DNA from 3 places in the Phyllobacterium sp. 22229 genome. Region 2 is predicted to be linked to each of the others. Evidence: riboswitches for the same ligand, from Rfam matches in the RefSeq annotation. Region 2 holds a riboswitch; each other region holds the start of a gene.
What was found. Region 2 has a riboswitch for thiamine pyrophosphate ahead of thiB (thiamine ABC transporter substrate binding subunit). Riboswitches for the same ligand answer to the same signal wherever they lie in the genome.
Positions count from the first base shown of each region.

Region 1: it holds a riboswitch for thiamine pyrophosphate, as region 2 does, so the genes downstream of both, ACTJJ7_RS23015 (ABC transporter permease) here and thiB (thiamine ABC transporter substrate binding subunit) in region 2, are expected to answer to the same signal.
Region 3: it holds a riboswitch for thiamine pyrophosphate, as region 2 does, so the genes downstream of both, thiC (phosphomethylpyrimidine synthase ThiC) here and thiB (thiamine ABC transporter substrate binding subunit) in region 2, are expected to answer to the same signal.

Region 1 is NZ_JBQEPA010000023.1:21,992-25,980, forward strand. It holds gene ACTJJ7_RS23000 (ABC transporter ATP-binding protein) at 1-352, shown strand, start outside; gene ACTJJ7_RS23005 (ABC transporter ATP-binding protein) at 349-1,122, shown strand; gene ACTJJ7_RS23010 (TadE/TadG family type IV pilus assembly protein) at 1,248-2,255, shown strand; TPP riboswitch at 2,311-2,413, shown strand; gene ACTJJ7_RS23015 (ABC transporter permease) at 2,525-3,268, shown strand; gene ACTJJ7_RS23020 (ABC transporter substrate-binding protein) at 3,307-3,989, shown strand, end outside.
Region 2 is NZ_JBQEPA010000005.1:193,664-197,652, reverse strand. It holds gene ACTJJ7_RS08155 (YMGG-like glycine zipper-containing protein) at 1-222, opposite strand, end outside; gene ACTJJ7_RS08150 (hypothetical protein) at 359-655, opposite strand; gene ACTJJ7_RS08145 (thiamine diphosphokinase) at 759-1,385, opposite strand; gene ACTJJ7_RS08140 (hypothetical protein) at 1,440-1,637, opposite strand; TPP riboswitch at 1,795-1,911, shown strand; gene thiB (thiamine ABC transporter substrate binding subunit) at 1,956-2,975, shown strand; gene thiP (thiamine/thiamine pyrophosphate ABC transporter permease) at 2,980-3,989, shown strand, end outside.
Region 3 is NZ_JBQEPA010000013.1:151,950-155,938, reverse strand. It holds gene thiO (glycine oxidase ThiO) at 1-179, opposite strand, end outside; gene thiC (phosphomethylpyrimidine synthase ThiC) at 179-2,011, opposite strand; TPP riboswitch at 2,109-2,225, opposite strand; gene ACTJJ7_RS17275 (NADPH-dependent FMN reductase) at 2,315-2,884, opposite strand; gene rpsU (30S ribosomal protein S21) at 3,093-3,368, opposite strand; gene ACTJJ7_RS17265 (RidA family protein) at 3,619-3,963, opposite strand.

The DNA.
Region 1 (3,989 bases), on a different contig from region 2:
TGCCATGATTGCCATGATGCTGGTCACCGGCCCGGAACTCTTGATCGCCGATGAACCGACATCGGCGCTCGACGTGACCGTCCAGCTGGATGTTCTCGCCATTCTCGACAATCTGGTGCGGGACCGCGGCATGGGGTTGATCTTCATTTCGCACGATCTGCGGCTGGTCTCGTCGTTCTGCGACCGGGTCATCGTCATGTATGCCGGCCGGATCGTCGAGGAGATCGCCGCCAAGGACCTGCACAATGCCAAACATCCCTATACGCAGGGGCTTCTGAACTGCATGCCGAAAATTGGTGCCGATACCCATCCTCTGCCTGTTCTCGACCGCAAGCCGGAGTGGGCAGCATGACAACATCTCCCGCCAAAGCGCTTGTCGTCGACAAGCTTGAAGTCACGTTTGATCGCTTCCGCGCCTTGCGGGGCGTCAGCCTCGACGTGATGCCGGGTGAATCCTTCGGGCTCGTCGGTGAGTCCGGCTCCGGCAAATCGACTTTGCTGCGGGCCGTTGCCGGGCTTGCGCCGACCAGCAGCGGTTCGATCAGCGTGAACGGTAAACGGCTGGACGGGAAGCGCACCAAGGCGTTCTACCGTGAAGTGCAGATGGTGTTCCAGGACCCCTATGGCTCGCTGCATCCGCGCCAGACCGTCGACCGGCTGCTGCTCGAACCATTGGCAGTCCACGGATTTGCCGACATCGAAAAGCGCATTCTGCGCGCGCTCGATGAGGTGGGGCTCGGCTCCAGTTTCCGCTTCCGTTATTCGCATCAGCTGTCCGGCGGCCAGCGCCAGCGTGTCGCCATCGCCCGGGCATTGATCCTGGAACCGTCGATCCTGCTGCTTGACGAACCGACATCGGCGCTCGATGCCTCCGTGCAGGCCGAAGTGTTGAACCTGCTGGAACAGATACGCCGCGACCGCAAGCTGACCTTCCTGATGGTCAGCCATGATCTGGCGGTGGTCACCCACATGTGCGACCGGCTGATGGTCATGCAGAATGGCGCCGAGGTGGAACGCCTTTCCGCCGCGGATCTTGCCGCCCGCAAGGTGACACAGGCCTATACGCGCAATCTGCTCGTCGCCAGCGAGGGATTCGTGCGGCCGGGCACGCCTGCCGCCTAAGCCGTGCTTTATGGGATTTTTACCATGGCGCATGACTTATCGCAGATTGAGACAATCTGAACGATTTTGCTAAGCAGGCATTTACGGCATGGCCTTCATGGTCCGCTCAACAACCGGAGCGGGCTATGAGAAACTTCAAACAATTCCTGAAAGACAAGCGTGGCGCCACGGCAATGACGTTCGGTCTGCTGCTGGTCCCGCTTCTGGGCATAACCGGTCTTGCCGTTGATTATACCCGTGCAAGCAGTCAGCGTGCCGAACTACAGAACGCAGCGGACGCCGCGGTTCTGTGGGGCGCATCGACCTATAAGGGAAACAATCTTGATGATGTGAAGAGCCGCATTCAAAAAAGCTTGCGTGCGAACGTTCCTGACTTCGACAGCAGTGGTGCTACCTACAATGTGACGGTGACGAACGATGTCCCGGCACGGATCAAACTCTCTGTTGCGCGGCCGATGCAAACAACCTTCATGCAGGTGTTGAATCTGAATTCGATGGACATTGGCACCACGTCGATAGCATCCGGAGCGTTGACGCCGGTTGATGCCACCTTCACCATCACAAAGGTTAAGGGAACTTATTATAAAAGAATATCGGTGATGGTTGTCAGAGAAAATGGCGCAGAGGAGGAAGTGGCGGCTCTCGAATACACCAATGCCAGCCAGACCGATGGCAAGGGAACATCGATACCACCCGTAGATGCACAATCCAGAACGTTTTCGTTGGGAAAATTCAAGACCTTCTATTTCACCATGGTCGTCAAGAAGGACGGTTGTCCTGTCGGCAAAAAGAACGTCAGCAAGACTTGCAGAACATCTACCAGTTCCAACGATCAGATAACGCCCACCCCGGACAATCTGACGTTTCAACAGGAAAAGACACTCAAAGATAACGCGAATGCTTTCCTGGTCAGAAGTGACAGGGCAAACGACGCGTGGCGTCTGGCCCTCGACGGTGCTCAATCCACCACGGAAAGGGAGGGGAAGCCGGTGATCATGAATGATCTCATGAGTTGCGACGGCTCTACAAGAAGACATGGCTGGGAAGATGGCGGCGGCGGTACGCCAGACTTTGAGTATACGCTCAAAACCGGTTGTGCGTTCGATTACTCAAAAATTCGGCTCACGCAGTAATTTCCAAATGCAAAAGCGGCGCGATTGACTTTGCGCCCCCGCCGCTCCATCATGACTTCATTCCGAGGGGGGCACTGTACAGTGCTGAGATAGCGTCGAGCTGGACCCTTGAACCTGATCCGGGTTATGCCGGCGTAGGAACGGGAATTGAGCATTCTTCACGCACTCTGCCTTGTCTTCGCACATATCCGGATCTCCACACGTTTGATGGAGTCCTGCAGATGCCGTTTTCGCTGAACCGCCAATCATCCCGTCTGTGACGGCCCGTCATGCGCATGCTTGTCCGCATCGCCGGTGCCCTGCTGGCCGTGCTCGCGTGCTGGCAGCTTGTGGTCTGGGCGCTGCAGCCGCCGCGCTTCATCCTGCCCGGTCCCGGCTCGGTCATTGCCGCCCTCGCCGAACAGCACCATTATCTTCTGACCAACGCCGCCATCACCCTGCTGGAGATCGGGCTCGGGCTGTTCTTTGGCGTCATGGCCGGTATTCTCGTTGCGCTTCTGGTGGCCGGCCTGCCGGGCTTTGGCCAGATCGTCTGGCCGCTTCTGCTGGTCCTGCAGGCGCTCCCGGTCTTCGCCATTGCGCCGCTTCTGGTTCTCTGGTTCGGCTTCGGCCTCGCATCGAAGGTGGTCATGGCCAGCCTGGTCATCTTCTTCCCCGTTGCCTCGTCCTTTGCCGATGCGCTGCGCCGGACCAGTCAGGACCTGCTGGATGCCGCGGCCCTGACGCAGGCAACGCCGCTGGCGACGCTGTTCCTCATCCGCGTGCCCAGCGCCTTGCCCGGTCTCGGTTCAGGCCTGCGTGTCGCGGCGGTCTTTGCCCCCATTGGCGCGGTGATCGGCGAATGGGTCGGTGCCTCGCGCGGACTGGGCTTTGTCATGCTGCAGGCCAATGCCCGCATGCAGGCCGATACGCTGTTTGCCGCCCTCATCATCCTCGCCGTTCTGACCATCGTTCTGCGTTTTCTCGTTGATGCCTTCGCTGCACGTCTCACGCCGTGGGTACAGGCATCATGACCATCCCGTTTTCCCGTCCCGTTGATAAAGGAATATCCATGTTTCGCCGCCGCGCGTTTGCCCCCGCCATCATCCTGCTGGCCGCCTTGTCGCTCCTCGCATCTCCTGCCGCCGCCGCAGACAAGCTGTCTGTCCTATTGGAATGGTTCGTCAATCCCGACCATGCGCCGCTCGTCGTCGCCCGTGAAAAAGGCTTCTTCAGCGCAGCGGGACTGGACGTGGATCTGATCCCGCCGGCCGATCCGGCCGCGCCGCCGCGCCTTGTTGCAGCCAGGCAGGCGGATGTCGCCATCGGCTATCAGCCCAATCTCTATCTCAGCCATGATGAAGGCCTGCCGCTGGTGCGCTTCGGTACTCTGGTGGAAACACCGCTCAACACGGTGACGGTCCTCGCCGATGGCCCGATCAAGAGCCTGAAGGACCTGAAGGGCAAGAAAGTCGGGTTTTCCGTGGCCGGTTTTGAAGATGCCATGCTTGGCGCCATGCTGAAATCCGAAGGCCTGAAGGCTGGGGATGTCGAGCTGATCAATGTCAACTTCGCCCTGTCGGCATCGCTGATCGCAAATCAGGTGGATGCCACGGTGGGCGGCTACCGCAATTTCGAGCTGACGCAGATGGCGCAGGAAGGTCACAAGGGAACGGCATTCTTTCCCGAGGAGCATGGTGTTCCCGTCTATGACGAGCTGATCTTCCTGACGCATCCCGACCTGGCGAAAGACGA
Region 2 (3,989 bases):
CGTCGTTGCCGTACCGACTGCCGCGCCGAGAAGCGCGCCGCCGGCCGCACCGATCACGGTGCTCTTGGTGTTGTGTCCGAGTGCCTGTCCGGCGAGTGCGCCGACACCGCCGCCGATCAACGCGCCCGTCCCGGCCCGCTGGTTCTGTTCGCTCGTTTCGCAGCCGGCCAGTGACATGGCCAGGAGCGCAGAAACCGCAATAGCGGTCAAACGAAAACTCATCGTAAATCCTCTCAACATGAATATAGCGGCCATATCGTGCGGGCTTAATGCGGCAGAACAAAGATCAGCCCATGAACCCGGCAAACAAAAACAGGCCGGTTTCCCGGCCTGTTCCGCTTTCCCTGATGGGGAACGATTAGTAACCGCGGCAAGGCGCGCGATAGCGTTCGCCGTAACGGTTTTCGTATGTGCAGTAACGGCGGCCGCCGCCGTCATTATTGGCCGTTGCAGCGCCAACAGCGACACCACCAACACCACCAATGGCAGCGCCGGCCAGTGCGCCACGGCCACCACCGATTGCACCACCAGCCAAAGCACCAAGTGCTGCACCGCCAACGCCATAACCCGCTGTACGCTGTTCACTTGTTGTGCAACCGGCTACCGAAAATGCCAGAAGCGCGGCAACTGCGACTGTCGACAAACTTTTCAACATGGAAGACCTCTCCCGTTTCAAAACTAAACTAACCAGCTTGCGTCCCCAATGCTGTGCCGCAAGAATTGCACTTTCCGCGTTGTTTTACAAGCGTTTCGCAATTTTACGGTGCAGCAATCAGGACGGCATTGCCTGAACGAAGCGATACGTGGAGATTTCCACACACGGCATTCGACACTGTAAGCGATGAACCGAAAGAAAGTTCCATATTTTCCAGCGGCCATCGCGCACCATGGATAAATAATCCGCGCAGGGACGTAAAGGCCACAATGCTGAATACTGTACCGTCGGCAAAATCGAACGCATAATCCCCTGCAACCAGGGGATGCGCCTCCTCACTTCCGCTGGAAAGAATGATCTTCCGGCCTTCCGCCGCATGGCGGGTGGCCATGGTCAGGTGCAGCAAAGTGTGGTCGGTGCGTTCACCGCCAAAGGCGCCGCACAGAATCACCTCGGTGGCACCCAGCCGGTAGGCCTCATTGAGCGCCAGTTCGCCATCGGTCATGTCCTTGGCCGCCGGAAACACCGAACGCGGCACATGCGCATAGCGTTCGGCCAGCGCGGGCGATGTCGAATCGAAATCGCCCAGCCACAATTCCGGTTCGAGGCCCAGTGCCTGTGCATGGGCGATGCCGCCATCGGCAGCCAGAACGCGTGCTCCGGCAATGAGATGGCGCAGACGGTCGGTGACGTGAACGGTTCCGCCAAGAAGAAGAACGAATTTGCTCATGCACCGGCCATAGCATGGCAAAAGCCGGCCGCACAGGGCATCCGTGATTCGCGGTTAAACGAAGCGCCCGAGCGCAATCGCGGCCATGCCGGCAATCGCCACACCAATGGCCAGAAACAGGCTCGGATAAAGCTCCGGGATGAATTTCTGCCGGCGCCGGCGCAGGAGGATCGCCTTGCGGGGCGCATTCTGCACGCCGGGATTGTGCTGCACCCTGACATGGGAATGATAAAAACCGTGACCACGAAACATGATTGACCCTTTCCATCGGAAAACAGCCGCACGGGATGTTTTCGCTGGGGACAATAGGCGCGCCAGTATCAGCTTTCGATTTGGCAGAACCGGCAAAACATAAAGATTTCATAAGCATCGACCGCTTGCACGGCTCTGGCCGAAGCTCTATCCTTGTCGTGCTCTAACGGGGTGCCGGTCCGATCGACCGGCTGAGAGGCGCAAGGGGAAACCCTGCCAACCCGCGGAACCTGATCCGGTTTGTACCGGCGGAGGGATTAGACGCGGCAGATTTGCCGGCGCACCAATCCTTTTGAACACTGCTGATAGGAGGCGCCGATGCGGCCATTCGAGACTATTGTAAAGACAGCGGCCGTCGTGACCGCTCTGTTCGCCCTTATTCCCCTTGGCACGGCACAGGCCGAAGGCAAGCTGACCATCTATACCTATGACAGTTTCACCGCCGAATGGGGTCCGGGCCCGAAGGTCAAGCAAGCCTTCGAAAAGCAATGCGCCTGCACGGTCGAATTCGTGGCGGTTGCCGATGGTGTCGCCCTGCTCAACCGGATCAAGCTGGAAGGCGAGTCAACCAAGGCGGATGTGGTGCTCGGCCTCGACACCAATCTGACCTACGAGGCCCGGCAAACCGGCCTGTTTGCCCCGCATGGCATCGACACGTCAGCCGTGAGCATCCCCGGCGGCTACACCGATGATATTTTTGTTCCCTATGACTACGGCTATTTCGCCGTCATCTATGATTCCGAGAAGCTGAAGACCCCGCCGGAAAGCCTGAAGGAACTGGTCGAAGGCGACCCGAAGCAGAAGATCGTCATCGAAGATCCCCGCACCTCGACGCCCGGCCTTGGCCTGCTGCTCTGGGTCAAGTCGGTCTATGGCGACAAGGCGGGAGAGGCCTGGGCAAAGCTGAAAGACCGGGTGCTGACCGTCACGCCCGGCTGGTCGGAAGCCTACGGCCTTTTCACCAAGGGCGAAGCACCGCTGGTGCTGTCCTACACCACATCCCCGGCCTATCACCTGATCGCCGAGCGTGTGGACCGCTACAAGGCCATTTCGTTCGGCGAAGGCCATTACCTGCAGGTCGAAGTCGCTGCCCAGACCGTCAACGGGGCCAAAAATCCGTTGTCGGCGCAGTTTCTCACCTTCATGACCAGCCCGGCGTTCCAGGATGCCATTCCTGAAAACAACTGGATGTATCCGGCCGCCAAGACCACCGACGCGCTGAACCCGGCCTTCGAAACCCTGGTTCAACCCGTCAAGACCCTGGCCTTCCCGTCCGAGGAAGTCGCCAAGAACCGTAAAGCCTGGATCGATGAATGGCTCGCGGCCATGAGCCTGTAGCATTGTGATTGCCACCGGCAGTTTCAGACCATGGGCGGGGGCGCTCGCCCTCGCCTTTCTGGCGGCACTCGCGGGTGGCGCACTGCTCAGTCTCGCATCCGAAGCGCTGCGCGGCGGCGTGGAAGGTTTTGCCGCATTCGACAGCTATCTGTGGCGTGTGGCCCGGTTCACGCTGCTGCAGGCGCTCCTGTCCATGCTGCTTGCGGTTGCCTTTGCCATTCCGCTCGCGCGTGCCCTGCATGAACATCCCGCCTTTCCCGGCCGCGCGCTGATTTTGCGCCTGTTTGCCCTGCCCCTGGCCTTGCCCGCGCTTGTCGCAGTGCTCGGCATCACCAGCATCTATGGCCGCAACGGCCTGCTGGCCTTTGCTTTCAGCAGCCTCGGCCTGGACACCCCACCCAATATTTACGGGCTTCCCGGCATTCTTCTCGCCCACGTCTTTTTCAACCTGCCGCTGGCAACCCGGCTCGTGCTGGCAAGCCTTGATTCCATTCCGCCGGATTACTGGAAGCTCTCGGCGCAGCTCGGCATGGGCGGCTGGGCTCGCTTTCGCCTGATCGAATGGCCCGTCATCCGCCGCAATCTGTCCGGTATTGCCGGGCTGATCTTCATGCTCTGCATCACCTCGTTCACGATCGTGCTGACCCTGGGCGGCGGCCCCCGCGCCACCACGCTGGAAGTGGCGATCTACCAGTCCCTGCATTTCGACTTCGATATTGCCCGCGCCGTCTCGCTCACCCTGCTGCAGCTGGGCCTGACCATCGCCGTCCTGCTGCTGCTCGGCCTGACAGGCAAACCGGCGGAGGAAGGCTTCAGTCTCCAGACGGCCACGCGGCGCTTCGAGCAGCCAAGCCGTGCAGCGCAATGCGCCAACACAGCCATCATTCTGCTCGGACTGCTCTTCGTCGGCCTGCCCATGGGCGGAACCGTTGTCGCCGGGCTTGGCGCCGACCTGGCGCGTCTCTTGAGCGAAGCCACGGTCTGGCGCGCCATTGCGACAAGCATCGTGCTTGG
Region 3 (3,989 bases), on a different contig from region 2:
ACCCGCTCCTCCGCGCTTTCCCGCTCGCAATAGGGGGCGAGCATGCCGCCCGCATACCATGAGGCGGTCGAGGACGTATCGCGGCGCGGGTCGAAGACGGTCACGTCTGCGCCCCGCGCCATCAGTTCATGCGCGGCGGTAAGCCCGGCCACGCCAGCGCCTTTGACAAGGATACGCATCAGAAATCGTCACCCGATGCCGGTATGGGCTCACTAGCCGATTTCAGCGGCATGTAGAGATCGCCGCCCTGCCGGAATTTTTCCGCCATGGCTGACATGCCCTCCTTCTGCGCTTCGGCGCGGATGTCGTGGGAAATCCGCATCGAACAGAATTTCGGCCCGCACATCGAGCAGAAATGCGCCACCTTGTGCGCCTCCTTCGGCAATGTCTCGTCGTGGAACAGCCGCGCCGTTTCGGGATCGAGCGACAGGTTGAACTGGTCTTCCCAGCGGAATTCGAAGCGCGCCCGCGACAGGGCATCGTCCCGCACCTGCGCCGCCGGATGGCCCTTGGCAAGATCGGCCGCATGGGCGGCGATCTTGTAGGTGATCACCCCGATCTTCACATCGTCGCGGTTGGGCAGGCCGAGATGCTCCTTCGGCGTGACATAACAAAGCATGGCGGTGCCGAACCAGCCGATCATCGCCGCGCCGATGCCCGAGGTGATGTGATCATAACCCGGTGCGATATCGGTGGTGAGCGGTCCCAGCGTGTAGAACGGTGCCTCGCCGCAGACGGCCAGCTGCTTGTCCATGTTCGCCTTGATCTTGTGCATCGGCACATGGCCGGGGCCCTCGATCATCACCTGGCAGCCCTTGGCCCAGGCAATCTGCGTCAGTTCCCCCAGCGTTTCCAGTTCGGCAAATTGCGCCGCATCATTGGCATCGGCGATGGAACCCGGACGCAGGCCGTCGCCAAGCGAGAAGCTGACATCATAGGCGCGGCAGATATCGCAGATTTCCTCGAAATGCTCGTAGAGGAAACTTTCCCGGTGATGATGCAGACACCACTTGGCCATGATCGAGCCGCCGCGCGACACGATGCCGGTGACGCGGTCGACGGTCAGCGGGATATAATGCAACCGAACACCCGCATGGATGGTGAAATAATCCACGCCCTGCTCCGCCTGCTCGATCAGCGTGTCACGATAGACCTCCCATGTCAGGTCTTCTGCGATGCCGCCGACCTTTTCCAGCGCCTGATAGAGCGGCACCGTTCCGATCGGCACCGGCGCGTTGCGGATGATCCATTCGCGGATATTGTGGATGTTGCGGCCGGTCGACAGATCCATCACTGTATCGGCACCCCAGCGGATGGCCCAAACCATTTTCTCCACTTCCTCCGCCATGGAGGAGGTGACCGCCGAATTGCCGATATTGGCGTTGATCTTGACCAGAAAGTTGCGGCCGATGATCATCGGTTCGAGTTCGGGATGATTGACATTGGCCGGAATGATCGCCCTGCCCCGGGCAATCTCCTCACGGACGAATTCCGGCGTGACATGATCCGGCACCGACGCGCCGAAGGAATTGCCGTCGCGCTCCAACTGCGCTCTTGCGGCGTCGCGGCCGAGATTTTCGCGGATCGCCACATATTCCATCTCGGGCGTGATGATCCCCGCCCGGGCATAGGCAAGCTGGGTGACGGCTTTATCGCCCTTCGCCCGCAGCGGCCGGTTGCGCACCGGAAATTCCGGTGTCAGCCGTTCGCCGGTGACGAAGCCATTGTCTTCAAGCTTGACGTGGCGGCCGTCATAGGCGGCAAGGTCCGCATGACCGGAGAGCCAGCTCGCACGGAGGCGCGGCAGGCCTTTGGCAATGTCGATGACAGCATCGGCATCCGTATATGGCCCGGACGAATCGTACACCGTCACCGGCGGCTCGCCCGCCGTCGGGTGCACCGATATCTGGCGCAGCGGCACGCGCAAATCCGGATGGATATGGCCCGGTTTGTATATCTTGATCGAAGCCGGCAGCGGTCCTGCCGAAACGGTTGGGGTAATTGCGGTCATCATCAGGCTCCTAGGCGGTTAAGCGTGGAAACCCAGTTCTGTGCCGGAAGGATGAAAAGAGATTGCGAATCCGGATACGGATGTGCCGAGGCTGACTCGCATGACTTTCGCACCGTCCCTACGCCAGTATGAACTGGATCAGGTTCAACGGGTCACTGCGCTGCAAAAGCCAGCAGAATCTCAGCCCCTTGTCGGGACCCCCCTGGTGAATGTCTTGAATTGAACGCCCGATCCGCCATTTGTCAAGCGGATCGGTAAAATCGTGTGCGTGGCGCCCTGCTGTTTCCGGACGCCTTTACCGGATCAGGACGCGCGCAACGGCTTCAACGCATTGCTCCACTTGAGCAATTCGCCAAGCATGGTGTTGGCGCTCGCCGTCACCAGTTCATTGGCCTGGAAGACGCCTTCATCGTTGATGAACTGCTGATACGCCGGAACGGGAACGCCTTCGGGGATGGGAACCATGCGCAGGCCGGAAATGAGGCCCTTGACCGATTCGACCGAGCGCAGGCCGCCCGACACGCCGCCATAGCTGACGAAACCGACCGGCTTGTAGTTCCACTCCTGCCAGAGATAGATGATCGCATTGGTCAGGGATGGCGGGGCGAAATAGTCATATTCCGGCGTCACGAACACGATTGCATCGCCCGCCTCGACCAGCGCGCTCCACTTTTTCGTGTGCGCATGCTCGTACTTCTTGGCGCGCGGGTGGTTGGGTTCGTCGAAAACCGGCAGGTTGAGATCGGCCAGGTCAATCAGGACGGGTTCGAACTGGCCATCCTGTTTGACGAAGTCATGGAACCATTTCGAAACCGGCGAACCGGCGCGGCCCGGGCGGGTGCTGACATGGACGATGTTGAGCTTGGGTGCCATTGAAAGGTCTCCATAAGGCTTGAATATCATGGAGCATGCATAGGCGCGGCGTGATGCAACGCACAAGAAGGCACTTTTTTGAAACCGGGTAATATCGATGTGAAGACGACAGTTACGGCGGAGTCTTCATAAAACGAAACCCGCTCCAGCATGGCGTGCTGTGCGGGTTCTGTCGCGTTTTGCAAGGACCGGAAACTCCAGTCATTGATTATCGGTTGTTGTTGAAATCGCTGGAAGCGGCGCCTGGACGGGCAACGCGTTCTTTCTTCTTCGGACCAGGAAGCAGACCTTCACGCTGTGCCTGCTTGCGCGCTGCCTTGCGGGCGCGGCTGACGGCTTCAGCCTTTTCACGGACACGGCGCTCGGATGGCTTTTCAAAAGCCTGGCGCGCCTTCATTTCGCGAAAGAGACCTTCGCGCTGCATCTTCTTTTTCAGGACCCGGAGGGCCTGTTCAACATTGTTATCACGGACGAGAACTTGCAATCGTTTTCCTTACCCATGCTTGTCTCGTCTTGCGGACATAAGCGCCACAATCAGACAAGCGTTTGATGAATTACCACAACGGCAATCCCGAGAAGCGCGGACTTTATTCATTCCCGCGCTAAAAATCCAGTGCACGGGCGCAGTTTTACTGACATGCACTGTATTTCATCCCGGCAAATTCAATATTTCCGCCGGGATGAACCTGTCATTCTGCCAAATCCGCCCTATCGGACGGATTTTCCGCAGGGAATCAGATGGCAGCGGTGATGATGATTTCGACGAGGTAGTCCGGTGTCGCCAGCTTGGCTTCGCCGGTGGCGCGCGCAGGTGTGTTGGCAGGATCAACCCAAGCATCCCAGACCGCGTTCATTTCAGCAAAGTCCTTCATGTCGGCCATCCAGATGATGGCCTGCAGGATCTTGGACTTGTCGGAACCGGCTTCCTTCAACAGGCGCTCGACCGAAGCCAGAACGTCCTTGGTCTGCTCGGTGACGCTTTTGCCCGGCGTGCCGACCTGTCCTGCAAGATAAACCGTGTTGCCATGGATAACGGCCTGGCTCATGCGTGGGCCGACTTCAATACGACGAATGCTCATAGAAAGCTCCTCTAGCAGTTTGGATA